3 regions of the Virgibacillus dakarensis genome follow, and region 2 is predicted to be linked to each of the others. Evidence: riboswitches for the same ligand, from Rfam matches in the RefSeq annotation. Region 2 holds a riboswitch; each other region holds the start of a gene.
What was found. A riboswitch is a leader RNA that binds a small molecule or an ion and turns the genes downstream of it on or off. The one in region 2 is predicted to bind preQ1.
Positions count from the first base shown of each region.

Region 1: another riboswitch for preQ1. It lies ahead of queF (preQ(1) synthase); the one in region 2 lies ahead of CZ382_RS11180 (QueT transporter family protein).
Region 3: another riboswitch for preQ1. It lies ahead of queC (7-cyano-7-deazaguanine synthase QueC); the one in region 2 lies ahead of CZ382_RS11180 (QueT transporter family protein).

Region 1 covers NZ_LT732554.1:2,092,812-2,103,068, reverse strand. The annotation lists gene dat (D-amino-acid transaminase) at 1-667, opposite strand, end outside; gene CZ382_RS19555 (pyridoxal-phosphate dependent enzyme) at 664-1,662, opposite strand; gene CZ382_RS19550 (M20 metallopeptidase family protein) at 1,800-2,990, opposite strand; gene CZ382_RS19545 (2-hydroxyacid dehydrogenase) at 3,166-4,131, shown strand; gene CZ382_RS19540 (M24 family metallopeptidase) at 4,163-5,350, opposite strand; gene CZ382_RS19535 (APC family permease) at 5,761-7,170, opposite strand; gene CZ382_RS19530 (queuosine precursor transporter) at 7,624-8,259, opposite strand; gene queF (preQ(1) synthase) at 8,314-8,811, opposite strand; PreQ1 riboswitch class I at 9,098-9,144, opposite strand; gene CZ382_RS19520 (SDR family oxidoreductase) at 9,386-10,177, shown strand; partial or broken gene CZ382_RS19515 (N-acetylmannosamine-6-phosphate 2-epimerase) at 10,184-10,257, shown strand, end outside.
Region 2 covers NZ_LT732554.1:323,322-333,578, reverse strand. The annotation lists gene CZ382_RS11195 (S66 peptidase family protein) at 39-965, shown strand; gene CZ382_RS11190 (NUDIX hydrolase) at 1,106-1,591, shown strand; gene CZ382_RS11185 (hypothetical protein) at 1,612-2,214, opposite strand; gene CZ382_RS11180 (QueT transporter family protein) at 2,304-2,795, opposite strand; PreQ1 riboswitch class I at 2,802-2,846, opposite strand; gene CZ382_RS11175 (lysophospholipid acyltransferase family protein) at 3,016-3,612, shown strand; gene CZ382_RS11170 (TerC family protein) at 3,669-4,427, opposite strand; gene CZ382_RS11165 (DUF3891 family protein) at 4,659-5,438, opposite strand; gene CZ382_RS11160 (IS4 family transposase) at 5,628-7,022, shown strand; gene CZ382_RS11155 (acetolactate synthase large subunit) at 7,279-8,913, shown strand; gene CZ382_RS11150 (aldehyde dehydrogenase family protein) at 8,987-10,257, shown strand, end outside.
Region 3 covers NZ_LT732554.1:2,004,510-2,014,766, reverse strand. The annotation lists gene CZ382_RS19195 (TRAP transporter permease) at 1-1,575, opposite strand, end outside; gene CZ382_RS19190 (DUF1850 domain-containing protein) at 1,591-2,088, opposite strand; gene CZ382_RS19185 (TAXI family TRAP transporter solute-binding subunit) at 2,115-3,119, opposite strand; gene queE (7-carboxy-7-deazaguanine synthase QueE) at 3,324-4,046, opposite strand; gene queD (6-carboxytetrahydropterin synthase QueD) at 4,043-4,480, opposite strand; gene queC (7-cyano-7-deazaguanine synthase QueC) at 4,477-5,139, opposite strand; PreQ1 riboswitch class I at 5,224-5,268, opposite strand; gene CZ382_RS19165 (amidohydrolase) at 5,668-7,284, shown strand; gene CZ382_RS19160 (alanine/glycine:cation symporter family protein) at 7,300-8,775, shown strand; gene CZ382_RS19155 (MarR family winged helix-turn-helix transcriptional regulator) at 8,955-9,407, shown strand; partial or broken gene CZ382_RS19150 (GNAT family N-acetyltransferase) at 9,432-9,948, shown strand; gene CZ382_RS19145 (FMN-binding negative transcriptional regulator) at 9,970-10,257, shown strand, end outside.

The DNA.
Region 1 (10,257 bases), 1.8 Mb from region 2:
TTTCATTCACTTTCAGGTTTAATCCTTTACTTAACTGCAAAACCTTTTTCCTGGTAATACCATTCAAAATAAAATTATTTGCCGGATGAGTGTACAATTCACCATTTTTTACGATGAACACATTTGATGCGCTTGCCTCAGTAACAGTGTTTCCGCGATGAAGGATGGCCTCGATGGCTTGATGTTCAACCGCTTTTTGTTTGGCAAGTACATTGGGAAGCAAATTGAGTGTTTTAATATCACACCGCAGCCAGCGAATATCCTCCGCAAGGACAGCCGCTGCACCCTGGTCCTCAACAGCTGTCATGCGTTCTTCTGCTCGTGTATAGGCAATGGTAACGGGTGGAACTTCGTTTTTGGGGAATTCGTGCCATCTTGCGGCAGTTCCCCTGGTGATTTGCATGTAAATAATACCTTCATTTAAATCATTAGCTGCAACCAGTTGAACAAGCTTATTTTTTAGTTCATTTATCGTACTTGGCAGTGTAAGCCTTACCTCTTTGGCACTTCTTGCAAGTCGTTCCATATGGTCATCCAACATCAGTGGTGTCCCATTATAAACCCCGATAACCTCATAGATTCCATCTCCAAATTGGTAGCCTCGGTCTTCGATGTCAATCATATTTTTCCGTCCGATAATCTGATTATTATATAATATTTTACTCAAAGCAAGCCCTCCCCTTTGTTACATGTATATCTTTCCGCAACATCTAAAATGACCGGCATATCGACACTGTTTCCGCTAATGATAACCACTACATGGGAACCTAAAGGGATTTGATGATTTAAAATTGCTCCAATACCAGATGCTGCTGCTCCTTCAATTACCATCCGGTGTTTACTGAGCATGAACCCTATTCCCTGAGCAAATTCTTCTTCGGTTAATAAAACAATCTGATCAACGTATTGCTGCACCATGTTAAATGTATAACGGTTATTAATGCCAATCCCGCCTAACAAACTATCAGCAAGGGTGTTATTTTCTTGTATCGAGACTGGTTTACCCTGCTTGATACTCTCATACATGGCAGCACCCTTGGCTGTTGATAACCCGATAACCTGTATTTCCGGATCAGTCGATTTTAGAGCAATTCCTAAACCGGAATGGAGGCCGCCACCTGATAATCCACCTATCACGGTATCGATTTCCGGTAACTCATCAAGCAGTTCCAACCCGATAGTTCCCTGGCCGGCAATGACATCAGGGTCGTCAAACGGATGGATTACGGTCAGCCCTTTTTCCTGCTCCAATTGATAACTCCGCTTTTCGGCATCATCCTGTGCGTCGCCGTAAATTTCAATATGTGCCCCTGAACGTTTTAATGTTTCTACTTTCGCTTTGGGAACCCGATTGGAAATACAAATCGTTGCATGAATATCCAGTTTTCTTGCGATATAGGCAACACTCATCCCAAAATTTCCAGTAGAGAACGTTGTCACTCCACATTTTCGTTCTTCCTCTGTCAGATGGAGGATCTTATTTGCTGCCCCCCGTATTTTGAACGAACCGCCCACATTCAAATTTTCCAATTTCAGATGAACAGAAGTCCCGGCAATTTCGGATAGTCCCGGAGAATATATTAATGGGGTCTTTTCCGAAATGGAAGTAATTCGTTTTCGTGCTTGCCAAATATCGCGTAGGGTAACAGGTTTCTCTGGCATGTTTTACCTCCCTTTATTGATTGGTGTGCGGTTTTCTTGATGGTGATTCTGCCTGCTTTCTTTCATGCGAGTTCCGATCCACCCTCGTTATTACACGGGTTGTGGCGTGCGTTTCATATCAATACAAATTAGACAACTCAATCGGCTTCATGGTCCAGCAAATATCGCCTTGCAGCTTCTGCTAGAATTGATACACCAACAGGTAAGACTTGTTCATCAATATCAAAATTTGGTGTGTGTAAATCACGAGTTATTCCATCTTCAACTGCACATCCTAAAAAGAACATTGCCCCTGGAACAGCCTGTGTCATATGTGCAAAATCTTCTCCTCCTAAACCGAATGCGGTTTCCAAAATCGTAAAATCAGGATGCAGGTCGTTTATCACTCGCTTAATATGGTGATTAACTTTAGCGTCATTTTTTAATGCCGGATCTTCAGGTGTTATCGTTAATTGATAATCTCCATTAAAAATCTCGACTACTGAAAAGGCCTTTCCCAGCTCGGCATGCAATTTTTTCCGGACATCGGGATGATAGCTGCGAATGGTTCCTTTTACTTCTATTTCAGATGGAATGACATTGCTCGCCGAACCGCTATGAATACTGCCAATACTAATTACTGCCGCTTCAAGTGGAGACACTCTTCTCGCCACTATTCCGTGCAAAGATTGTAATACCGGTCCAAGCATCCATACCGGGTCGGTTCCTAAATGAGGATATGCCCCATGTCCGCCAGTACCGTATACTGTTGCAGCAAACACATCTACATTGGCCATGCTGTAACCGTCATGCATCTTCACTTCGCCAAGCGGATTTTCCGGGCTCATGTGCAGTGCCATGATATAGTCAACATCATCCAACACGCCTGCTTTGATCATATATTGTGCACCTGTTGAACCAGCAATATCTGCCATCTCTTCAGCAGGCTGGAATAAAAATTTAACGGTTCCGTGCATCTTATCACCTTGGAAAATGTCACCTAGTAAACTGGCAACGCCTAAGCAAATCGCAGTGTGAGCATCGTGACCGCAAGCATGCATGACACCCTTATGTCGTGATATGTAGTGATGATTATTTTCTTCCTGAATCGGCAATGCATCCATATCAGCACGAATCGCAATAGTCGGCCCCGAACCAGAGGATAATGTACCAACAACTGCTGTCGGAAAGCCTATCCCTTTTTCAACCCGCATTCCTGGGATTTTTTCTAACACCTCGGTAACAAATTTTGATGTCTGCACTTCTTGAAAACTTAATTCCGGGTGCATATGGAGGTAGCGGCGCCATTTTATAAGCTCTTTCATCATCGCGTTTGCTCTGTCAAGCATTGCTCGATTTTTCTCTACCACAGCCTTCCCTCCTCGAATATATATTCATCATAATTCAGACTATTCCAATCGTCAATTACTATTCCAATTATTTTAAATTTTATATTTTCATATTGACTTCTATATCATTAGAGGATATTTTTAGGATAGCAGGAAACAAAACGGGGGGAATAGGATGAGGAAAAAAATTATTGCTTACAATCGCTTGGAAAAACCTGTTTTAGAAGCGTTACAAAGAAAGTATGATGTTCGCTTTTTTAAAAACATCGATACAAAAACCGATCCGGGATTTCTGGAATTTTTACATGAAACGGAAGGGATTATCGGATTGGAGTTGGTTGTTGACCGCGAATTACTAGAGCGAGCACCTAATCTAAAAATCGTCAGCAATGTATCTGTCGGTTACAATAATCTTGATTTGGAGCAGCTAAGCATGAGGAATATTATGGCGACAAATACGCCGGATGTACTTACCGATACGGTGGCAGATACGATATTCGGTATTCTTATTGCAACAGCAAGACGAATACCTGAACTTGATCAGCTTGTAAAAAACGGCGAATGGAAACAAGAAGCGGTTGGGCCGGAACATTTTGGCACCGATGTTCACCACAAAACAATTGGCATTATCGGCATGGGGCGAATCGGTAAAGCAATAGCACAGCGAGCCCGATTCGGCTTTAATATGGATATTTTATACTATAGCCGAACACGGAAGCCAGATGTTGAGGACACATTTGCCGCTTCCTATTGCAGTCTCGACACATTGCTTAGCAAATCCGATTTCGTTTGCCTGATCACTCCCCTAACTCCAGAAACAAAGGGTATGATAGGAAGACGTGAATTTCAGCTGATGAAAAAGTCGTCCATCTTCATTAATGGTTCCAGAGGCAAAACAGTCGTGGAGCGGGAATTAATCCATGCACTTCAAAACGGTGAAATTGCAGCAGCCGGCTTAGATGTATTTGAGACTGAACCGGTTGATGTGACCAATCCACTGTTGCAGATGAAAAATGTTGTGACCACCCCACATATCGGATCGTCTACTTTTGAAACAGAGTTAAAAATGTCAGAGCTTGCTGCCTATAATCTGGAAGAAGGCTTGAATGACCGAAAACCACCGAATTTAATTGAATGGTGACAGGAGTACTACCTGTCACCGAAAGCAGTCCCTATGCAAGCCGAATATTTGGTTTAATTAGTAATTCACGTGGAAAGTCAGCAAGTATTTCACACCCAGTTTCGGTTACACGAAATGATTCACTTATTTCCACACCCATATTTTCCATCCAAATACCAGGGATTAAATGAAATGTCATATTTGGTTCAAGTACGGTGCGATCTCCCGGCCTGAGACTTGCTGTATGCTCTCCCCAATCCGGCGGATAATTGAGCCCCATCGAGTAACCCATGCGCGATTCCTTTTTTATACCGTTTTTTTCAATGACCTTTCGCCAGACCATTTCCAGTTCCTCACAAGTAATGCCCGGTTTAACTGCATCAAGCGCTGCGTTCAATCCTTCAACAACACAATCCGCAACATATTGCATCTGTTCGGATGGCATGCCGATTACTGCAGTTCGGGCAAGTGGTGAATGGTAACGCTTATAACAGCCGGCTAATTCGATAATCACCGGGTCTCCCTGTTTAAACCTATCGTCCGTCCAAGTCAAATGACAGGCAGATGTTTTCTCACCAGTTGGCAGCAATGGAACAATTGCCGGATAATCTCCACCAAAATCTTCTAGCCCGCTGATCTGTGCATGAGCAATATCCGCTACGACGTCACATTCTCTTACCCCTGAATTAATCGAGTCAAAAGCCGTTTGCATCGCCTTCTCCGCAATTTTCCCAGCCTGCTTCATATAAGAAATTTCCTTTTCTGACTTAATAATCCGAACCCAATTGACCATATTCGTACCATCTGTAAACGAGGCATTTGGTAATCCCTGTACCAATTGCATATAGCTTTTTGCAGTAAAGTAATACGCGTCAAGCTCTACAGCGATCGATTGTTTATCTTGTTTTCGCCCCTTTAACAGATCACAGACAAAGTCCATTGGATGTCTTTCTGCAGACTGCACGTAGTAGTCGGCATATGGAATAATGTGATCCTTGTCGAGCCAAGTTGTATGGGCAGCTGCACTGGCATCCTGACCACGTCCGACCCAAATTGGCTGGTCTTCATCGATTAACAAAATGAGCAACTGATGAACATAAAACGACCAGGCATCATATCCTGTCAAGTAATTCATGTTCGCCGGATCTGTCACTAATAAAATATCAGCTCCGGCATTCGCCATTCGCTGTTTTGTTTTAGCTAAACGCCCCTGAAATTCTGTAATTGGAAATGTTAACATATCCATCTCATCCTCTCGTACATTAATCTGTCCTGTATAACGGAACCCAACTAGCATTCTCTTGATTAAATGCGCTTCCATGTTGCAGCCAAATATTTTTAGGATGATAGTTTATAGTAGAGTAAGTGAGTTTTTTGTGGATTAGTGCTGCGACAATCGATTTCTTCTGGAGGTTAAAGAAAATTTTAGGAGTGTACTTTCTATATAACATGCATATTCAATTATATGCGGAACAATTTTAAAAACGTGCCGATTGTCGACATTATGTTAGTTACATTATAGATTAGGACATTTTTTTATGTCAATGACTATTTAGATTATTTTAAATCCTCATTCATCTTGTTGGAGACAGAAAATCAAAAAAGAAACAACTACCCGATATGGGCAATTGTTCCCTTTTAAAAATGATGCTAGGCGATCCGATCAATCTCTTTTCTCATATGTTCATCGGCATATTCCTTACCATACTTTACGATGGATACTTTATAAAGGATTGCTCCAAAGATAATCCATAATCCAACGATCGCCCATTCATAAGGCCAGACTAGGGCTGAAGGCATTCCAGGCATATATAGTATGGAAATTCCGAGTGCCAGTACTACTGCGATCCAGCCAAGGAAGGTGCCACCTGGAAGTTTAAATGGGCGTTTCATATCCGGATCCTTTTTTCGTAAAATGATAAATGAAATTGCTACCATTAGCCAGGCAACGACAAGTCCCAATCCACCAGCATCAACGAACCATACAAGTGCTCTTCGTCCAAGTAACGGAGAAACAGTCGAGAGTCCTCCAATCAATAGGATTGCTTTATGTGGTGTTTTATATTTCGGATGCAGTTCCCCAAGGCTTTTCGGAAGCATACCCGCATTAGCAAGTGCATAGATCGCCCGGCTTCCACCAACATAGAATCCGATCCAGCTCGTTAATATACCGCCGACACCACCAAGCACAAGAATATTACCCATTAACTGGCTATCCCCAAATGCTTTAGCCATCGCATCGGCCGTGACCAAATTGGACTCACTGATTTCGGCAGGAGTAAGTATACGTGAAACCCCAAAAATAACAGCTATATACCAGACAACTGCAAGTAAAACAGAAAAAATCAATAATTGTCCAATTCGTTTCTGCGGCAAATTGATTTCCTCAGCCGCTTGCGGAATGACATCAAAACCGACAAACATAAACGGAGTCATAATAATAACCGTCAACAATCCGGCAATACCTTTTTCAAATAACGGCTGCATATTTGTAACGTTTCCACCAACCGTACTCCCAGTGATTAGTAATATACCTGCAATCGCAATCAATAAGGTTAAAATAAACATAATCGCTGTAGAAAACTTAATACCACGATAATTAATCCAGGTGATAATCAATGAACCTACAATACCAATACCGGCCCAGGTTGCGGTAACATCCCATCCGGCAATCGTGTATAAATATCCTTGACTATAATTTGGAATCAAATATTCAAAAACTGTTGGCAGTGCTACAGCTTCAAAAGCTACAACTGATACATACCCAAGAATAATCGCCCAAGTCGTCACAAAAGAGGCAAGCCGTCCCATCGCTTTGTAACTATAGACATGCTCACCGCCTGCCAACGGAAGTGCTGAAGCTAGTTCCGCATAAGTAAGCCCAACAAAAATTACTAGTATACCACCAATTGCGAAGGCAAGAATCGCACCAAGTGACCCGGCCTCTGTAACCCATAACCCCGCTGTTACCACCCAGCCCCAGCCAATCATGGCGCCAAAAGCAAGCGCCAGCACATCCTTATTTCCCAAGATTTTCAGTAACTTTTGCTCATTGTTCATCCATTTCCCTCCAATCAATTCTCACATAATGCTAATATTTCGTTAATTTAAAATGTATTTTGCCCTATCCAGGTTATTCATATATTTCAGGAAAACCATCCTTTTGTTTGCGAATATTACAGGGAAGTCAGTAACAATCTGAATAGAAGATATCAGCCAGTTAGCCGACTTGTATTCTCTATTAAAGCGTAGTTACAAGTCTCTATGTAATACCTTTTGTCCAGCTCGATTAAATTCTCCATGAAAAGACCTCCCGACATTACATTTAAAAAACAAAAACCAGTCATACAAGCAACACAAAATAAACATGTTCCTACCTGTATAACTGGTTATAACCTAAGGATGTGCCCTGCTTCAGCAGCAGAGTCAATTAGATTTAGCAGTTGGTTACTATCTTATTATTATCAATCTAGCAAAAAATCAGTTTAAAGTCAATTGGTTTCTGAAATTTTTCTATTTTGCAGCGACTAATTCACTTGTTGCATGGCTGGCTGACTTTCTGCATACCCTCACCAGTAAATATGCAAGCGGTGTGTCAACCAGTGCAATGCAGAATTTAAATACATACTGTGTTATAATCATCCCTAACAGAACACTTCCGGGAACCGTTCCCCAAAAGGCAATGGTAATGAAAATTATAGTATCGATTAACTGGCTTGTCATTGTTGATACATTATTCCGCAGCCAAAGTTTTTTCTCGCCATGCTTTGCCTTTAAACGATGGAAAATCGTTACATCGAGATTTTGACTGGCGATGTAAGAAAGCAAGCTTGCCAGTATGACACGGAAACTCCCGCCTAAGATTTGCTCGAATTCAGTTTGTGCTCCAAACACCGGTGCTGCCGGTAACTGGATAGCAATAAAAATAAAGATCAATGCGATAACCTGTGTTACAAAACCTGCCTGTACAGTTCTTCTTGCAGCTGCTTTCCCGTAGACTTCACCGATCACATCAGTAATCAGATAAGTTACCACATAAACAATAACGGCAGCCGGCAAAATAAATCCCCCAACACTAAATAGTTTTACGCCTAGAATATTTGATATTAGTAAAAGTCCCACAAATAATGCATTTAAATAGACAAACATATAACCCAAAACCCTTTCTTTTATTAAGAAAAGGACTTAGCTACCCTCATTTACTTAGCGGTTATCTATTTTTTCGGGGTATAGATCATGATTCATTATCCGATGGTCGGCCATTTGCAGAAATTTAGTTCCAGGCTTTCCGTAATTACAATATGGATCAATTGATATTCCGCCGCGTGGAGTGAATTTCCCCCACACTTCAATATACCGCGGATCCATTAGTTCAATCAGGTCGTTCATAATAATATTCATGCTGTCTTCATGAAAATCCCCATGATTACGAAAGCTAAAAAGATATAGTTTCAACGATTTGCTTTCAACCATTTTTTCATCGGGGATATAACTAATGTACACGGTTCCGAAGTCAGGCTGCCCTGTTTTCGGGCAAAGTGTCGTGAATTCCGGACAATTGAATTTGACAAAATAGTCCCGGTTAGGATGTTTGTTATCAAATGTTTCCAAAACCTCTGGTGTGTAATCAAATGCATAAGTTGTTCCTTGGCTACCTAAAAGGGTGATATCCTTCAATTCATCATCGCGTCTCCCTGCCATTTTAAAACCTCCTTTTCGTTTATAAGCAATAAGAAAAGCGGAAGCGCCCGTTTAGCAACGTACAAACTGGAGCACTCCGCAATGAGATAAAGGAAACACGGTGAGCTGGAAGCGAACCGATGTTGACTTATCGTAGTGAAGGAGTGTGAAGTTTGCTAGTTGCTGGGCGCTGGAGCTGGACATGGCTCTTCTCGATCATGAATTAATATCGCTAAAAACTATATACTTTCTTTACTTTCAAAAAAACCACGGCCCAAGGAGGCACATGGCTTCATAATCGTGTCATCTGTCCTTAGTTTTTTATAGAGGGTTTAAGCTAAGAACCTCTCCCGGTATTTGAATGAATATGCAGTATTCATATTCTTAGAATAGTATATAGTGACGGGGATGGGTTGTCAATCCGATAGATGGGCTCCCAGCTAGGAAAACCGATATGAAACTGGATATGCGAAAATATTTACAAATAAGCGATTATTGATACATACTAAGATGAACACCCAGTTCTGAACATCTAGATAAACAAAGCAAAAACTAAAATAATCTGTCAAAAAACTATTAATAGGAGGCAATACTAATGAATCTAGGTTTACAAGGAAAATCCGTCGTCGTAATGGCCTCAAGCAAAGGATTAGGCAAAGCAACTGCACAATTGTTTGCGTCTGAAGGTGCACATGTTTTTATTTCAAGCCGGAACGAAGATGAACTGAAGAAGGCAAAAAATGAGATACGGAAAGAAACTGGTAATGAAAATGTCGACTATATGGTCTGTGACATTACGAAACCAGATGAGCTTAAACTATTAATCACTTCAGCGGCTGAGAAAAATGGGACCATTGATGTTCTGGTGAACAACGCTGGTGGGCCACCTGCCGGGATGTTTCAGGATTTTGATGATGAAGCATGGCAACATGCATTTGAACTGAACCTGTTAAGCTTTGTCCGGGCGATTCGGGAAGTACTGCCATACATGCAGGAGCAAAAGCGTGGACACATCGTTAACATTGCTTCTTCATCGATAAAGCAAACATTGGATAATCTGATTTTGTCAAACACGTTTCGGGCAGGAATTGTTGGCCTGGCGAAGGGGCTATCACAGGAGCTTGCGGAACATAATATTTTAATTAATACCGTCGGACCTGGCAGAATCGCGACTGATCGTGTTGCCAGCCTGGATAAATTAACAGCAGAAAAATTAAACATGAATGTGGATGACTTAAAGCAAAGGACGGAGCAAGGGATACCGATGAAGCGGTACGGAGAGCCTGAAGAATTTGCGAATATGGTCGTCTATTTATGCTCACAAGCCAACACCTATGTTACCGGACAGACACTTGTCGTTGATGGTGGATTGGTGAAAGCATTGTAAACTTAAAAAGGGAATGTGATGACACCGGAAATGGACAAACGGTGTATAGAACTTGGTGCATTCTCAAGCGTTGTCGGCGG
Region 2 (10,257 bases):
ATTTGACAATACGTTTTTAACTAAGGGGGGTGTCTCTGTTGGCGATAAAACCACCGATACTGCAAAGTGGTGATACGATCGGTATTGTTACGCTCGGAAGCCCGTTACCTGCCAGCGTAATAAACAGTAGAATTGAAACGGTGAGGAGCCTTGGGTTTCAGGTTGTGTTAGGTGACTATGTCTATGCGGAAGATGGCTTTCTTGCAGGTACGGATCAAGAACGTGCTTCTGACTTGATGAATATGTTTGCCGATGACCAAGTGAAAATGATCTTGCCTTCAAGAGGTGGTGTTGGTGTCGCAGGGATACTTCCTTATCTTGATTTCACTTTTATCCAAAACCACCCAAAAATTCTAACCGGCTACAGTGACATTACCGTTTTACAAAATGTCCTGGCCCAGTATGCAAATTTAATTACATTCCAAAGTCTGTTGCTGATTGATTTTACCATGAACACGCCAGCTTATAATTATAATCAGTTTTTTTCTGCAACATCAGTATTAAGCGCACAAAGACAAATACAAAATCCTCCTGGAATCCCGCAAATAAGCAGAGTCCCGGGCAATGTGACCGGATCTATTGTTGGAGGCAACCTCACATCATTTGTAGGTACGCTTGGAACCCCTTACGAAATTGATACGAAAGGGAAAATCCTGCTGCTGGAAGAAACGCACGAGCCAATTAACATGGTTTACAGATATCTTAACCATCTTAAATTGGCAGGAAAATTTCAGGATTGCATTGGGATTGTACTTGGAGAATGTACGGAATGCCCGGTTGCTTACGGAACCTCCTATGAAGATCTGATTAATGATTTCCTTGTGCCACTTGGTAAACCATTGATGACCAATGTTACGACTGCACATGGCACGTATAAAGCGGCAATTCCAATTGGTGCAACCGTTAAACTGGATACGGTGAATAATACGTTGACAGTAATGGAGCCTGTGATTAGTTTGACTTAGTAGCTGTAACGCAGGTTAAAAAATATACTTTCAGAGTTTTTATGCTTATTTAGGTTTTTGGTAAAACATGATAAACTAAGCTTTGTTATCATACCGGTAAAGCTACCTATCCATTAGCATAATAAAACTGAGGTGATCTTTTGGAAAAATGGGATCTATACGATTATGACCGTAATAAGATTGGAAAGACACATACACGAGGTGAGCCACTGCCTGAAGGATGCTATCATATCGTTGTTCATGTATGGATTCAAAATGATCGGGGGAAACTCCTGCTATCAAAGCGGCATCCGAACAAGCATTATGGAAACCTGTGGGAGTGTACAGGGGGCTCCGTATTGACCGGGGAAACCAGCTTGGAAGGTGCTTTAAGAGAGACAAAAGAAGAACTGGGCATTGAGCTGAATCCAGAAAGTGGACAACTTCTTTTTAGCGAAGTGAGAAGCAATCACCATTCCGACAACTGGCTGTTTATCTCCAACGCTAAGCTTAATGATCTGGAATTTCAACCTGACGAAGTAATCGATGCTAAATGGGTAAGCAAAGATACATATGAAAAGATGATCCAAAAAGGGGAAATCGTTCCTACTCTGCAAAATTTTTTTAGTTTGTTGTCACGAAGCTAAAAGGAGGGTTAACCCTCCTTTTAGTGCAATTCCATTGTAACCAGAAAAACATCCTCATAGTCGGTAGCCTGCTGAATATCTTGCTCAGTTTCAATGCTTTGATAGGTAGTTATTCCATTTTTATCAGAATATACAGTAGAAGCAACGATTTTCTTCTTGTCTATAACAAGAGGCGCTGGTAATCCAGTTGGACCAGAGGCGTAAGACGTTGTTTCAATAGGAATAGCCTCTGATGTAAATGTTGATTGTTCGGCCGTATCTACCCCATTCGACATAATCGAGGAAGTCCATTGTACATGTTGATCGTCTATTTGCTGTGGAATGAATATGATACGAACGGGATCTTGCCCTTTTGATGGATCAATCGCCGTATTGAAGTCCAGTACGTGCCGATTAAATGTGCCATTCGTATAATAATCAACTGTACTATGTATTTCCTGAAGATCATCGTTATTTACTTCCAGGTCAAATGCGAATGCACCACCACTCATCAGATCAAGCAGGCCATTTTCAAATTCGGTTAAGTCAGCATCATTAAGCTGTGCATCCCCTTTTAGATCATTGCCACATGCGTTTAGGACAAAAACTAAACTTAACATAACCATTAAGCTAAATCGTTTCATGTATTCAGCCCCTTATAAAAAAGTATAAATATCTCAAACAAAAAAGAAAATTATAGCCTGCTGTTCATTTAGATAGCAGGCTGCGTTGATTAAACCAATTTGCCAAATTGTACTTTCCTATTCAATGCATGCATAATTGGAATTCCGATTGCCATCACAACAATTTCTCCTGCAGCAGTTGTCAGCCAGGTGAGCAGGAATGGGAAATCCAAAGCTACGTACAATTCAAAGGCAATGATAAACATATTAAATGTGAATACAAGTGTATTAACAATCATAAGAGCTAAATGGTTTTTAATGAATTTACCAAGCCAGATGGTAATTCCTAATGATAATGCTGAATGGGCCACACCAAACACCAAATCAAATACTCCTGTCGGGGAAAAGATGTTTGTTAACAGGACACCTGTAACAATCCCGGCAAAATACTTTTTATTAAAGACAACCAGGTGATTGAACACCTCCGGGATACGAAACTGCACATTCGAAAAGGCGAGCGGCGGAAAGATTAGTAATACTAATGAGACCGCAACATAAAGCGCCGCAATCACCGCATTTATTACCAGCGTTTTTAATTTCATCTTAGTCACTCCTTAGTTTTTTATCGTGGGATGGTTGCGAACCACGTGTTTGATACGGTTATCAAACCATTTCATTATAAATCTTTTTAAGAAAAAAGCAATAGTAATAATTAGTACCAGATCATAATACTATGTGTTAAAATAAGTTTAAAAGCGTTATTCCTGAGTCGATATTGTACGTGATAGCAGGGATAAGCTCTTACAGAAGAGGGGGATCGTTATGTATTATTTTGCAGCCTATGTTTTAAAAATAGTATTAAGCATTTTTGGCAGAATAAAAATTTATCATAAGGAAAATTTACCACAGTCTGGAGGGTATGTTATAGCTTGCACACATACAGGCTGGGTAGATATATTGTGGCTAGGAGTATCCGTATTGCCAACGAAAATTCATTATATGGCGAAAAAGGAGTTATTCCAAGCTGGTTTGTTAAATTGGTTGATGAGAAAGTTAAATGCCTTTCCCGTGGATCGGGAAAATCCCGGTCCGAGCTCCATTAAAATCCCGCGTAGATTACTGGCGGAAGGGGAAGTTGTCGGTATATTTCCAAGTGGTACGAGAACAAGTGATGAAGTGCCTTTGAAAAGAGGGGCAGTAACCATTGCGAGTCATTCAAAGGTTCCAATTGTACCTGTTGCTTATGTCGGTCCAAATAACTTTAAAGATTTGTTCAAGCGTAAAAAGCCAAGTATTATCTTCGGAGAGCCAATCTTTTTAGATACAGGGCTACCTAAAAAAGTTGCTTCTGAAGCGATGATGCATCAGCTGAATGATGAATTGAACAAATTGAAACAGGGACTTTATGGGTCAAGATGAATATAACGCCCTGTCGCTTGAAACCATCTGAAGCGACAGGGCGTTATATCGTTATATTAAGAAGATCCTTCCTCAATGGAACCTTTCTGTGAGCTGCTCTTTCCTGAAACAAACCATCCAATGACTGCTATAGCAAGAAGGATTCCCCAGAAGGTAATTTTCCAGCCAGTGCTATGGGCAAAGTGCTCATCCAGGATGCCTACATCCTTGTGACCAAGCGTAATAACAGCGAGTTTTACGCCAACCCAAGCAACAATTAAATAAGCTGTTGTTTCCAGCCCGGGGCGCTTGTCTAGAAGTGTAACAAACCAGTTTGCAGCAAACTTGATTAAGATTAAACCAGCAATCCCCGCAATAACTACAATTATAAATTGACCTCCGTCCATCCCGCCAAACGTCGGTAACGGTGTTTCAGGAAGGACTACGGCAAGTGCAACAGCTGCAAGAATCGAGTCAATTGCAAAGGCAAGATCGGCAACACCAATTTTGGCTACTGTAGGCCAAAAACCATTCCCGGTTGATACTTCTTTCTTCTTTTCCTTTCCAAATACATGCTTTAAACCCAAGTAAATAAGATAGGCTGCACCAATTGCTTGGACCTGCCACACATTTACTAGAAAAGATATCGCAAATAGGGCTGCGAACCTGAAAATAAACGCACCGATAATACCATAATTTATGGCACGTTTCTTTTGTTCATCTGGCAGGTGTTTAGCAATTACTGCCAGAACGAGTGCGTTGTCAGCAGATAATATACCCTCTAATCCGATTAGTACTAATAATGTCCATCCATATTCCAGCCAAAGTGAATCCATATCGACTGCTCCCTTCTCCAAATAAAAAAATAGAGACTTCTACCAGTTAATATGGTAAAGGCCTCAAAAAAAATACAAGACCTTTACCACATTGGCAAAGGTCTTGCTAACAACGCCGTAAGTTGCCGGTAAAGCCGAGAGTCTAAAACGCACTCTGTAATGACGACTTTACTGTTAAAGCTACTCCCCTTTGAAAATCTACTTTTATTTAACCATTTTTCTGAGAATATGTCAATTCGTAATGTAACCTTCTTTTGCCTCGATCATAATAGTCGTTTGTTGTAACGGGGCATTTTGATAGCTCTCTATCACCCCTTTTTCCAAAATAGATTCTTTCGTTACTGTTTTTTGTTTTAGCATAACGTCTACAGAACCGTTAAAGGGGAACACGTCCATCATGATAGTCTGATCGTTCATCCAAGCGACTTCTGCCTTTTTCTGTTTTAAGAAAGCAAATGAATCGGGGATAGGAATACCATCCTTAAAAAAAGGGTGTTCCTGTTCTTTGGCAGCTCCAGGTTCATTCAAACAAATATACAATGATACATTATCACAAAATTGCAGCAGCCCGTAATGAAAGTCGAAGCTTGCTTGGTCGAATGCGGGTAGTGATTGTTTGATCCGCTGCTGTCGCCTCTTTTCATGCTGAACAAATAACCGTGCTTCTTCTAGTGTGCTATTCTCCAAAAAGCGCGTGTAATGCCGGCTGCATAATAGACCTGCATAGGTATCGTTTTGTTCAACCTCATCAATTCCATGTTTGTAAAAAACGGTTTTCGGAAGTTCGGGGAAATCCAAGAATGTATATGGCCTGTTGCTTTTATCATTCCAGAATGGTTGTTTGTCTAGAAGTCTCCAGCCAAGATCATGATGATAAATAGCAAATTCAACTGCTTTTCTTACCCTATCTCCCTGAAAAAGTGCCTCTTGCCAATTCGCCGCGAGCTTGCCAGATATATGGGCATGGTTATCCTGTTCGATTAAAATATAACGATCCGAGTGATCCCGCACAATCAAGTTTATCCACCCTTTCCACCCCGCATTTTAAATTATTATACTCAAGTTTCGGAGTAAAAAAATCCGTTCAAACCCATATCAAATCAGGGTTTACTATCAAAAACAAATCAAAAAAATACAAAAAACACCCTATTCTTTGGTAAAATATAGGTAACGACACCAACCAAAGAAAGGATGTTTTCCTTGTCTACTATTTTACCAAATTCTAATGAAAATGAAAAATCAAATTCACGTATGCTGCGTTTTTTCACCCAAGCAAAAATTGGAACTTTCCTGCATCAGTCCAATATTCATAAGGAAAAGGGAGTTTCTGCTCGTATTATTGTTCAATTCATTTTTGCACTCGTTCTTCATGGCATGGGCTTTTCCCGGGCACTCGAATCCGAACGAATTCCAAAGCATTTTCAAAAGGATACTGTATACGACCTTTTGAAAAACCCTACGTATAACTGGCGTAAGTTTCTTGCATGTGTTGGATCATACCTCGTTATAAAGTACATTCTCCCATTAACGTCCAAGGACCGGGATCGTGTGCTGATCTTTGATGATTCTCTATTTAGTCGCAATCGGAGTAAGGTCGTTGAATTGCTTGCACGTGTTAAAGATCACACAACCGGGAGATATTTCAAAGGCTTCCGTATGCTTACACTCGGTTGGTCTGATGGAGCTACGTTTATGCCACTTGCTTTTTCGCTTTTAAGCTCCAAAAATGTTGCCTCTCGTTATCGAGAGATGGACTCGAAAATAGACAAGCGAACAGTCGGTTATCATAGACGCCAAGAGGCAACACAAAAGAGCACCGAAACAATGTTCAATCTTTTGGACTCCATTCATCCAAAAAAGCTTGGCGCGAAAACCGTTCTTTTTGATAGCTGGTTTGCTTATCCGGCAATCATATCGAAAATCGTGAAAAACTACCCTCTCCATGTTGTTTGTATGATTAAACGTTCTCCAAAGATTCACTATACATATGAAGGAGAGTCTTACACATTGAACCAACTTTACAAAAAGGTTCGCAAAAAGCGTGGTCGCGCCAAAATTCTTGCAAGCATCGTAGTTGGACTTGGTCACGATGACGAAAATGGCAATGAAATTCAGGCGCGGATTGTTTTCGTACGTGATCGAAACCGTTCCAAAAAGTGGCTTGCACTTTTAACAACCAACCTCGCCCATACGGAAGAAGATGCCATCCGAATTTATGGAAAGCGCTGGGAAATTGAGTGCTTTTTCAAGGTGGTCAAATCTCATTTGCGACTGGCCAAGGAGTTTCAATGTCAAAGCTACGATTCCATGACTGCACATACAACGATTGTCTTTCTGCGTTACATGATGTTGTCATTGAGCGCCCGTGAGGAAGAAGATCCCAAAACTCTTGGACAGCTGTTCTATATGTGCTGTGATGAGCTTGATGATCTTCGCTTTGCCGAAGCATTAATGACCATACTGGAAGTATTAGGATCCATGCTTGCGGAAGAATGTCTTCTAACGGATGAACAAATTAATGAATTTCTGGATCGCTTTTTTAACAAATTACCTGGATTCTTACGTAACCCGTTACTTAATCCAGGTGCAGCATGATATAAAATCACCTCTGTTCTATTTATACCATAGGTTGAGGTTTATTTATCATGTCCGATACTTGAGTTATTATAGCTCATTGCGTTTGTACCGTTCAAGCTGTACCGAAGATGTTAATAAAACAGCTAGCTATAAGTCAACCAGCAACAAAATCTTCTATAAACCTCGCTCCAACCCGGAAAAGTCTAGTTACTACATAATTTTTCTACTGTCACGGAACACTATAAAAAAATAAACAACGAGGAGGCTAAACGACTTGAAGGCTTCGGATTTATTTGTAAGGTGTTTAGAGAATGAGGGCGTAAAATATATTTTTGGTATTCCTGGTGAGGAAAATACGGATCTGGTTGATTCGCTCATTGGTTCTAATATTGAATTTATTGTTGTTCATCATGAACAAGCAGCAGCGTTTATGGCAGATGTCTACGGCCGACTTACCGGGAATCCTGGCGTTTGTTTAGCTACACTTGGGCCAGGTGCCACCAATCTGCTGACAGGAATTGGTGATGCTTATCTTGATCATGCGCCAGTTGTTGCCATTACAGGACAGGCCGGGCTTGAACGTATTCATAAGGAATCACATCAATATGTAGATATTATCGGTGTTTTTGAAGAAATAACGAAATGGAATCAGCAAATACGCGTTGCCCACACCATTCCGGAAATTATTCGGAAAGCATTTAAGACTGCTGTTTTGGAAAAGCCTGGTGCCGTTCATATTGAGCTTCCCGAGGATATTGCCATGACGGACACGAATGGGGAGGTGCTCCCTGTCACACCATTGCCAATATCACAACCGGCAGAGGATGAGGTAAGAAAGGCTGCAGAGAAGATCAATCAAGCAAAAAAGCCAATAATCCTGGCTGGAAACGGTGTGTTTCGCAATGATGCAGCCAAAGCATTAAGAGAATTTGCTGAAGCTAAAAATATTCCAGTTGTAAACACGTTTATGGCAAAGGGCATTCTCCCATCCGATCATCCGCTGACATTGTATACGGTTGGGATGCAGTCGAAAGACTATGTGCTGTGCGGCTTCGATCTTGCCGATTGTATTATCACAGTTGGATATGATTTTGTCGAGTATCTGCCAAAATACTGGAATGATGAGGCAATGAATAAAATTGTTCATATTGACAGTCTACCTGCAGAAATTGATGCCTATTATCCACTTGAGGCAGAGTTAGTAGGAAATGTAGGGGAGTCGTTAAAAGCATTAAGCCCCCATGTGAAAGCAAAAGAACTTTGGCCAGAAGTGAAAGCGTTGAAATCACAGCTTGTAGAAAAACTTCATGCATCTGATGAAGTATCAAGTAGTCCTGTGAAACCACAACGTATTATTGCTGATCTGAAAAAGGCAGAAAAAGGCGAAGCAATTGTTATTTCCGATGTCGGAGCACATAAATTATGGGTTGCTCGTCTGTATCAGCCGGAAAAACCGAATCATACGATCATTTCGAATGGCTGGGCAGCCATGGGTATTGCTGTTCCAGGGGCAATTGCAGCAAAACTTGCGAATCCGGATAAACCAGTAGTTGCTGTTACGGGTGATGGCGCTTTTCTAATGAATGGTGTTGAGTTAGCAACAGCAAAGCGGCTCGGGGTAGCTATGGTAATCGTTATTTTCCACGATGAAAAATATGGATTGATCGAATGGAAGCAGCTGAATAAATATGACCGGACAAATGCGATTGCTTTTACCGATCCAGACTTTTTAACGTTCGCTAAGAGCTTTGGTTGTAAGGGGATTAAGGTAAAACATTCAGATGAACTATTACCTGCCTTGGAAGAGGCACTTGCCAGCGAAACGATTGTATTAGTTGATGTAGATGTAGATTACTCAGAAAATGTCGAGCTAACCAAAACACTTGGTGATTATATTTGTAAACTATAATGCTAAGAGGCTGCACAAACCCCGTAATATTATTCGGGAAGTGACAGCACCTCAAGAATGGGAGGAACGCAAGATGACAAAGAAGTGGCAATTGTGGATTGGCGGGAAATGGCGGGAAGCCAAGGCATATGAACCTTTAAATAACCCGCATACGGAAGAAGAACTGGCACAAATTGGACAAGCGGAACCGGAGGATGCTGTGGAAGCCATTGTGGAGGCGCACGCTGCTTTTCAAAAATTCCGGTCCTACCCTGCACATGCACGCGCGAAAATTTTAGCTAAAGTTGTAACGATTATGGAAGAGCGCAGTGATGAGTGTGCCAAAATTATTGCGCTGGAGGGTGCTAAATCAATCCGCAATGCTCAGGAGGAAATAAGCCGTACTGTACAAACCTATCGTTTTTCCGCAGAGGCGGCCAAGAGCAATTACGGTGAACGAATTCCCATGGATGCGGCAGAGGGTGGCGAAAACCGTTTTGGTTTTACTAAACGAACCCCAATCGGTGTAGTAACAGCGATAACACCGTTTAATTTTCCATTTAATCTTGTTGCCCATAAAGTCGGACCCGCAATCGCTGCTGGGAATTCCATTGTGTTAAAACCCGCAGAACAAACCCCGTTAAGTTCATTGTTTCTTGCTGAGGTATTTAAGGAGGCTGGTCTTCCGGATGGGGTCTTGAATATTATTCCGGGTAAAGGGGATGTGCTAAGTGAGGCATTAACCACCCATCCACACGTAAAAAAGGTAACCTTTACCGGTAGCGTTGAGGTTGGGCATCTGATCCAGCAGCAAGCCGGCTTCCGGAAGCTGACACTTGAGCTTGGATCGAATTCTCCTTTTATTATTGACGAAGGGGTAGATATTGATAAAATCACTGAACGCAGTGTAATGGGGGCTTTTTCCTACAATGGTCAGGTATGTATTTCGGTTCAGCGAATCTATGTTCACCAATCATTGTATCACGACTTTTTAGAACGGTTTGTCACCCGAACGAAACAGCTGGTCGTTGGTTCACCGCTTGATGAGAAAACCAATATAACAGCAGTTATTTCAAAAAAATCGCTGGAACGCCTGCAAAGCTGGCTGACCGAAGCTGTGGAGGAAGGTGCTAAAATTGAATGTGGCGGCAATGTAAAGGGAAACGTTATGATGCCAACTGTTCTGACAAATGTAAATCGTGATTCCAAGGTATCCCGCTTTGAAGTTTTTGGTCCAATTGTCTGTATTTCTCCGTTCGATACGTTGGACGATGCGATTAATGAAGCCAATGATTCCCGGTATGGATTAAATTCAGGCGTAATGACTCCAAGCCTAGAGCGGGCGTTTTATGCGGCTGAACGTTT
Region 3 (10,257 bases), 1.7 Mb from region 2:
AGGGGGTGTTAAATTTGCCAAAATGCCGAAATAGAACACAAACATATGGGAAACAAAAGGATCGACACCAAACTTTACTAAGGCCGGTGCTGCCATGGAAGATGTAATGATATACGTTGGAATTGACGGTAATCCCATGCCTAAAATAATCGAAGCAAGCATGGTAAAAAACAATGTTAAAATAAGCGTGTTCTGACCCAATACAAGGATAGCGGTCGTCATTTTTAGTCCGAACCCTGTCAAAGATGCAACACCAACAATAATCCCTACCATGGCACATGCCATTGCTACGCCAAGTGCACTGCGCGTTCCCTCTTCCAGTGCCTGCACAATTTTCTTCGGACCTAATCGGGTTGTTTTTCTAAACATGGCAATGACAACGGTCGAAATAATCGCCCATGCAGCGGCATAAATCGGGGTAAAACCGCCAAATAACATATAGATTAAAATAACTAGCGGTATTAACAAATGTCCCCGTTCTTTGATAACTTGCTTCATATTTGGAAGGTCTTTGCGCGATAATCCCCTTAGGCCACGCTTTTTAGCACGAAGGTGAACAACCGTGATCACACCCATGTAGTAGAGAACCCCTGGAAGAACCGCAGCAAGAGCAATTTCGGCGTATGGTTTCCCTAATGTTTCCGCCATAATAAAAGCTGTGGCCCCCATTACCGGCGGAAGCACCTGACCGCCAACAGATGCAGCAGCTTCAACTGCACCAGAGAAGTTTTTCGAGTAGCCCGTCCGCTTCATCAAAGGTATCGTAAACGATCCAGTTGTCACAACATTTGCTATTGCAGAACCGTTAATCGATCCGAGAAATCCACTAGAAATGACAGCCACTTTTGCCGGTCCTCCCGACGTATGACCGGAAATTGCCATTGCAGCATCATTAAATAACTGCCCCATCCCTGTCCGATTCAAAAATGCACCAAATAAGACGAATAAGAAGATGTATGTAGCCGATACCCCGATCGCTGTCCCATATATCCCCTCTGTGGTTAAATACATATAAGTGGCTATATCATCTATTGCATACCCCCGATGTGCAATAACCCGAGGAAGGTATGGACCAAAATAAGCATAAAGTAAAAATAACGAGGCCAAAAGCGTTAACCCATTGCCAACAACACGACGCCCACCTTCAAGCACGAGAATGACAATGAGTATACTAAAAAGCAGGTCGTTTTGATTTGGCAACCCGGCTCGACTGACAATACCTGAATAATCGGCAAAAATATAGACGATAGTTGCAACAGACAATAACGCTAACAATAAGTCGACGACTGTTGCTCGTCTTTGTGGTGCTCTCTTGCGTGATGGATACAGCAAAAACACCAGGGCTAAAATAACACCGGTATGAAGGGCCCGATGTTTCAATGTAACTAATGGGCCGGTAAAAGAAGTAACAAGATGGAATAGTGCCAAGCCAACCGCTAAAAGCGTAACCATTCTAACCATCCATGGTATGTTCAAATTTCTGAATCTGGACTCTGAATCGTATTTCCCAACAAGCTGCTTTTTTTTCTCTTCTGTCAGTTCTTCAGAATGTTTAACCACTTGTCCGTTATGCATTTGGTCCATCCCTCCTTACAATCGCTTGATTTTCAGCCACAACCACTCATACATGCTAACCACTTTGTAATGAATCTGAACGTTAATATTATCAGGAACAACTTGTGAAAGTGGATATTTTTTCGTTTGTTGTTCAAGATAATAATTTGACATCGGAACATAGAAAAGCGAGTAATATGGAATGGTTCGTTCTATCCCTGTCACACGAACAAACTCATTCGCAAGGAATTCCACCTTCCCATCTGTATCAGGAGTACCAGCTCCGTAAGATTTATAGGTGGTAGATTTTAATAACAATTCACCGGTCTTTGTTATCATGTAAGTCTCTTCCCAAGGTGTTAACTCGACTGAATGTCTCCATCCAATTGTTACGTCCTCGTCTTTATCCCATGGAAAAAAGTACAACGAATTCCCTTTATTATTCGTTAGTAATAAACCGGATTGAACTGGAACCATCAGGATCCCAGCCACGACCAAAACCAATCCGCAATAAATGATGATATTTTTCAACATTGGAATGACCCTCTGTGAAGAAATATTTATTCCGTTATCCCCTGTTCATCAAAATACTTTTTCGCTCCCGGATGAAGTGGTGCCGGAAGATTTTGTAAGGCATCTTCGATATTTATGTCTTTTGCAGCGTTATGGGTATCTTTTAACTGATCAAGATTTTCAAATATCCCCTTTGTCATTTGATATGCCATCTCATCAGATACATCTTTATGGGTAAGCAATACATTGTTAACGCCAATTGTTGCGACATCATCTTCCATGTCGTATACGTCCTTTGGTACTGTTGTCGGAAAGAACGCATTGTAATCCTTTTGCATTTCCAAGACTTTATCTTCAGCAATTTCTACAACGACAATTTCCTTGTTTGTTTGCAGTTCCAAAACACCAGCATTCGGAAGTCCAGACGAAATAACAACCGCATCGATTGTCCCGTTTTGAATCCCTTCCACCCCTTCAGCGAACGATAGAAAGTCTTCCTCAATATCGTCATACGTCATGTCATATGCTTCCAACACTCGCTTCGCACTAATTTCAGTCCCTGAAGCGGGCGCTCCTACTGCAACATTTTTCCCTTTTAAATCTTCCACCGTTTTAATGCCTGATTCTTTGGTAGCAACGATCTGCAAGTAGTTTGGATATAATGAGGCAATCGATCGCAAATTTTTCTGTGCCCCTTGTTCTCTAAAGCTGTCGATCCCTTCATAGGCGTCGGCAGCAGCATCTCCCATGGAAAAACCAATTTCCGCTTTCCCTTGATTCAATGTTGTGGCATTGGCTGAAGAAGCTGCTGTTGACTGGCTATTGGCATTTGCCCCCATATCCTGGTAAATTTTTGCCATTGCCCCTCCAAGTGGATAATAGACACCGGAAGAGCCACCAGTAAGAATCGTGATAAACTCACCTTTCAGTGGCTGGTCGTTGTCACTGCCAGCATCATTATCACCATTTTCACCATCACTATTTTTGTTACAAGCACTTAAAGCAACTATAAATACAACGAATAAACATAGAGCCGGAAATAATTTTTTCACTATTTTCCCCTCCCTTTGGCTTATATTTTTAAGATGTGTACATGCTGATCGGGTATTAATAATGATTATGCAAGTTTACTGAATTTCATGATTGTCCTGGTCAGCTTGGCCACCTTTTAAAAAAGCGTCAAAAAAAAGAAAGGATATGCAGATAGCATCCTTTCTTTCCGTAGCAATAAACAAATCTCTTATATTCAGTGTCTTTTATACTCCCCGCTTATTTCCCCATAGGTAAGTATGGAGCTGGGGCAACACCCGAACATTTTTTAAGGCCTTACTTTCCATTACCTTTTGTACTAACCAGTCGTACCGATTTAACAGATAGTGCAGTAGCTTATCGTCATCTACATTTTCCGTTTGATCATTGCCAACTTGCAGAAATAGCGGAACATCTGGATATCGCAAATGAACCCTCTTCGCATACTCTAAATCAGTCAAATCAAAAATAACAATCTTTAAACTGCAGGATCCTTTCTGTTTTTCCTTTAATGAAGCAATCATATTATCAAGGATAGCAAAATTTGTTTTCATTTTAGAACTGGGCGGCTTTGGCGATAGGGTTAGCTCATCAATATTGACAAACCAAGGCTGCCACTTGCTTCCTTGTGTCTCAAGGGCGATTTTTATCTGGTTTGCTTGTAATAAATCAACAAAGGCTCCCAGTCCAGAAAGCAAAGCGGGATTGCCGCCAGATATAGTTACATGCGCAAAACGGCCACCTGCCTGCTGATTTAGTTCCTGCCAAATCTTCTCTGGCTCCATCAAGTTAATCTTCTCTTTTTCTGAGCCATCCCAAGTGAATTTCGAATCACACCATGAGCAAGCGTAATCACAGCCCGCGGTTCGAACAAACATGGTTTTTTGCCCAATTACCATTCCTTCCCCTTGAATCGTTGGGCCGAAAATTTCCAGAATAGGCAGTTTCAACGTTCCGCTCCCCCTTTTGGTCGATAGATACAATAACTAGTCGGGGTTTCGCGTAGAAAGACTTGCAGGCATACCGGTTTATTTGCCAACGTTTCTAAATGCCCCTGTATAATATCGTAAATGCTTCTCGCCACCACCTCGGTTGTCGGAAAATAGTCTCCCTGAGCATCTAAAAACGCAGGATCCTTATTCAACGTGGAATGATCAAAACGATTATGGATTAAATCTTTGATCGTTTTAAAATTGATCAGAAAACCAGTGGAATCCAGTGTATTACCAGCAATCGTTACGTTTACAAAATACGTATGGCCATGGGTATACTGACACTTTCCAGCCTCCTCGTCTGCAATATAATGGGCGGCGGCAAAGTGAAAATCTTTATTTAACTCATACAAAAAGTTATGGGCAGGAACGGGATAGATTTGTTGGATCATTTCGTCACCTCATCTCCCCGGCGCATTTCATATTGCTCTAACCCTTTTTGACGGAGTTTGCAGGAAGGGCATTCCCCGCAACCTTCTCCTTTAATCCCGTTGTAGCAAGTTAATGTATGCTCTTTTACAAATTCAAACGCACCAAGCTGATCACTTAATTCCCATACTTCCGACTTATCCCGCCACATTAATGGTGTATGTATCAAAAATTGATCATCCATCGACAAATTTAAGGTTACATTAAGGGATTTGATAAAACTATCCCGACAATCCGGGTAACCACTAAAATCGGTTTGACTTACTCCGGTAATAATATGTTTGGCACCGGTTTGTTTTGCGAGAACAGCAGCAAAGGATAGAAATAACAAATTCCTGCCAGGCACAAATGTTGACGGCATCCCCTCGTCATCTGTAATTTCGATATCATCGCGTGTTAAGGCATTTGGTGCCAATTGGTTTAACAGAGTCATGTCCAGTTCATGTTGCCGGACGTTTAATACATCACAAATCTCTTTTGCGCATTCCAGCTCTGCAATATGGCGCTGCCCATATTGAAATGTCACTGCTTCGACATGCGCAAACTCCCTCAACGCCCAAAACAGACATGTCGTGCTATCCTGTCCGCCACTAAAAACAACTACTGCATTTTGATTATCCATTTCTTTTCCCCTCTCCTTTTGTTAAAAGGAAGAGATTCAAACATTCACCATAAAAAAAGACAGCACTAAGAAGCACGCTGCCTTGTCTCCCTAGTTTTTTATAGAGGGATGGTTTCGAACCTCTCCTGCTTACATGCAGATTTTTGATTTAATTGCATATCTAGCTTAGCATGTATGAAAATTCCTGTCACGTGGATAGAAGCTTATTGGTATTAGAAATAACAAGATTTTGACGTATAATACTCTTCCATTTTATTAGTTCCTTAAGTAAAATACGTAGCACATCCATTTAAAATTAGTACGTGCCACACTCTGAAAATATTATAGTGCTAACAAAAAAAATATCTTTTATTGGCATTGATTTTTCTGGGCAAGTTCTCCCCTTTTTTTAAATAAACATTGACTCTATCTTCTAATTTTGCTATTTTATAAATAATCGGAATATTTATAATCAACTATTATGGCCTTTTTCATAATATTTTACCCATTTGAAACGCCTCACATATTTCAGTAAGGAGAGATCACCAGATGAGAAAAATCTATACGAACGGAAATTTTTACACGTTCGATCAAGTAAAACCTGCCGTTGAAGCGGTTGTTGTGGAAAATGGCAGATTTATTGACATGGGAACTACCGAAGACATGGTACTCAACTGGCAACGTCAGGAGGTTAAAACTATTGATTTACATGGAAAAACAGTAACTCCAGGGTTAATCGATAGTCACTTGCACCTTTCAGCAGTTGCCCAAAATTTTCTTAACCTGGATTTAACCAGTGTTACATCCAAACAGGAAATCTTCCGGAAAATTCAGCAGAAAGCGAGGACACTAAGCGAAGGGGAATGGTTACAGGGAAGAGGCTGGGATGAAAATCTTTTTATCGAAGGTTGTATTCCAACGATTGAGGAACTAGACAAAGCTTGTCCATCTCATCCGCTATTTCTTTCACGAGTATGTGGCCATGCTGCACTAGTAAATAGTAAGGCGCTAGAGGTTTGTCATTACCATCCATCGATGACGATACCTGAAGGCGGAACTATTGTGATTGACGAACAAACGAAGAAGCCAACCGGTTTACTGTTAGAATCGGCTGCCGATCTTATAACCCAACATATACCTGAAAGAACGTATGATGAACTGAAAAATACCTTAAGACAGGCGATACAATTTGCCATCACAAAAGGGCTAACAAGTGTCCATACAAATGACCCGCTTTTTTTAGGTGGACTTAATCAAACGTATAAGCTTTACAATGAGTTGCTGAACAAGGAGCAACTAGGACTCCGCTGTAATCTATTAATCAATCATGAGTTTTTGAAAGATCTCAGGGAAAATGGAATGTATGCTGGTTACGGAAATGAAACATTGCAAATAGGTGCGATAAAGATTTTTGCCGATGGTGCACTTGGCAGGAGAACTGCCTTATTATCAGAACCTTATAGTGATGCACCCGATGAATATGGGAAAGCTATGTTTGATCAAGACACACTTTACGAGATTGTTAAAAATGCTCGCTCGCTTTCGATGCCAACTGCCGTACATACGATTGGTGACCAAGCACTTGAAAATGTATTGGATGTTTTGGATCAATTTCCGCCAGTTGCATACCGTGACAGGATTATTCATGTACAAGTGGCACACAACGAACTCATCAAACGTCTGGCAACACCAAGCCGGATTGCAGACATTCAGCCCCGTTTTGTTGTCGGTGACTTTCCTTGGGTGGAGGACCGGCTTGGTGAAGAACGAATTAAGCTTGCCTATGCCTGGAAAACGTTAATCGAATCTGGAGTTATTTGTGCAGGAGGCTCTGATGCACCAGTCGAACCGGTTGACCCGCTCCTGGGAATCCATGCTGCAGTCACAAGAAAGGTTCCCGGACAAACCCATAATGGCTGGAATGCAAAGGAAAAGCTTACAATGACGGAAGCTTTTCACTTATTTACGAAAATGGGTGCCTATCCGACAAATGAAGAAACAGTAAAGGGAACTATTTCACGCGGGAAACTGGCAGACATGACCGTTTACTCCGCTAATCCATTTAAGATGGAAGACCCAGATGCATTATTGAACACGGATATCGAAATGACCATTATTAATGGGGACGTAAAATACGAAAAAAGTCTGGTACCACAGGACCAATAGGAGGGGGATAATTTTATGGGTGATATATTACAGGCCATCACATCGTTCCTATGGGGGCTCCCCCTCATCTTGACCATTCTCTTTGCCGGAGTATATTTTACAATAGGAAGTAAACTGTTTCAGTTCGCTTATTTACCACATATTTTAAAAGAAACACTCATGAAGGTGTTTAAAAAGAAGGAATCTGACGCCGAATCAAAAGGAATCATTTCCTCGTTTGAAGCAGTGAGTACGGCAATCGGCGGTTCGGTAGGGGTTGCAAATATCGGTGGTGTATCCACGGCAATTGCTGTTGGCGGCCCTGGTGCGGTATTTTGGATGTGGATTTGCGCCTTGTTTGGCATGATCATCAAGACAGCTGAGGTAACGCTTTCCGTTCACTACCGAAACACCGATGAAAACGGAGATCCATATGGCGGACCAACTTACTATATGGAAAAAGGGCTTGGGGAGGAAAGAAATTTTAAATACTGGATGATCCCTGCTGTTCTGTTTGGCTTTGGTATTTTTGGGACCTTCTTTGTAACCCTGCAAAATTACACTATTTCCGAAGCCGTAAGTTCAACGTTTGATATTGGCATGATCCCTGTTTCAATTACACTGATGCTGCTCATTTATTATATGATTTACGGCGGCATTAAACACATTAGCAAAGTTGCAGCAAAACTTGTTCCATTTATGGTCTTGTTTTACGTGCTCGCCGGCATTTTTATTATTTTGAGCCACTTCAGCCAAATCGGAAATGTATTCTCCATTATTTTTCAAGGGGCATTTGGCGGGACCGCAGCAGTAGGCGGATTCACAGGAGCAGCAGTTGCTCAGGTTATTCGCATGGGTCTAGCCAGATCAGTTTACAGTAATGAAGCCGGCTGGGGAACATCGCCTATGGTTCATTCTACAGCGAAGACAGATCACCCGGTAAAACAAGGAATTTGGGGTGCTTTTGAAGTTTTTGTGGATACCATCATTGTCTGCTCGATAACGGCATTTACGATTATCATCACTGGCAAATGGGCCACAGGATTATCAGGTGCAGAACTGACCTTGTCAGCCTTTGAAGCCGGTGTTGGCGATTTCGGCCGGATTATTATTACCCTTTCCATTTTCCTGTTTGGTTTAACAACTACATCAGGCTGGTACTTATATTACGAGATACTGCTTCGCCACTTGTTTAAAAACAAGAACGTAAAAATTAAAAAATGGTTCTTAAAATTTTTTAATTGGTTTTATCCTATCCCAGGTACACTAATGGTCATTTATGCTGTCAGCTTTGGTCTGCCAGGTCAAACTATCTGGTATTTCGCGGATATTACATCGGCAATTCCAACCTTCATCAACGTCGTCGTCATTCTGATTTTAAGCAAAAAATTCTTCGCATTGCTTCATGATTACAAAGCAAGATATTTGGGGATTGGAAAAATTGATCCTGATTTTGCATTGTTTTATGAGGATGAGAAGAAGGGTTCGGTGGATAAGGAGGATGTTTTATAGGAGCCTGTGTAATATGGGAGAGGACCTTTGTCTGCCTCCCTTTTTTCATACTTGAGGTAGTTTAGGTTAAGATCGTAGCGAACTTTCCTATTTTTGTTGCAAATGCAACAAATTTGGGTTAAATTTAATACATGCTCATTTACTGCATTTGCAACAAAATGTGTGCTAAGGAGTTACTTATGAAAGAAATTCTTCGTGAAATCGGCATGATTGCTAGGGCACTAGATTCTATAAGTAATATAGAATTTAAAGAGTATGACCTTACAAAGGGGCAGTATTTATACCTCGTGAGAATATGCGAAAACCCAGGAATCATTCAAGAAAAGCTGGCTGAGATGATAAAAGTAGATCGTACCACAGCAGCGCGTGCTATAAAAAAACTTGAAATAAATGGCTTTATTGAAAAAAAAGAAGATATACATAACAAAAAAATTAAAAAGCTCTTTCCAACAGGGAAAGGGAAAAATGTTTATCCTTTTATATTAAGAGAAAATGAGTATTCTAATATCGTTGCATTAGAGGGGTTTTCCGAAAGAGAAGTGGAAACCATTTTCAATCTTCTTCAAAGGGTAAGAAAAAATATAGAAAAAGACTGGGAATTTGTAAAAAAGGGAAACAAGAGAAACTATTGATTTTATAAAGGAATGACATGATAGATGACAACACATATAAAACAGTGTACCCATGAAGACATACACAAACTTCAAGAAATTAGTTACGAAACATTTAAAGAAACATTTGGGAATCAGAATTCAATTGAAAATATGAATGCCTATTTGGAAAGGGCATTTAACTTAAATCAATTGGAAAAAGAATTTGCCAACAGTTCATCGGAATTCTTTTGTTTATTTCAAGAATGAAGTCGCAGGATATTTAAAGGTTAATACAAATGATGCTCAGTCTGAAGAAATGGATGATGAATCACTTGAAATTGAAAGGATTTATATAAAGAACAGATTTCAAAAACACGGGCTTGGTAAACTTCTGCTAAATCAAGCTATGGAAATTGCTATAGAACGTAATAAAAAGAAAGTCTGGCTGGGTGTATGGGAAAAAAATGAAAATGCTATCGCTTTTTATAAGAAAATGGGGTTTATCCAAACTGGAGCCCACTCTTTTTATATGGGTGATGAAGAACAAATAGACTTTATAATGACTAGAACACTCATATAACTTTTTGAAAGGTGGATTATTATGTATATTCCTAAGTATTTTAAAGTCACGGACTTTGATGAAATTAGAGAATTTATTCAAAGGAACTCTTTTGGAACAATTGTAACGACAAAACAAGGTAAACCCATTGCCTCTCATTTACCTTTGGAGTTACATAAACAAGGAGAGGATTGCTATATAACTGGGCATGTGGCCTATGCGAACCCTCAATGGAAAACGCTCGAGGATAATGATAATGTCCTTGTTATGTATCAAGGTCCACATGCTTACATTTCATCTTCTTGGTATGGGTCTGAAAATGTACCAACA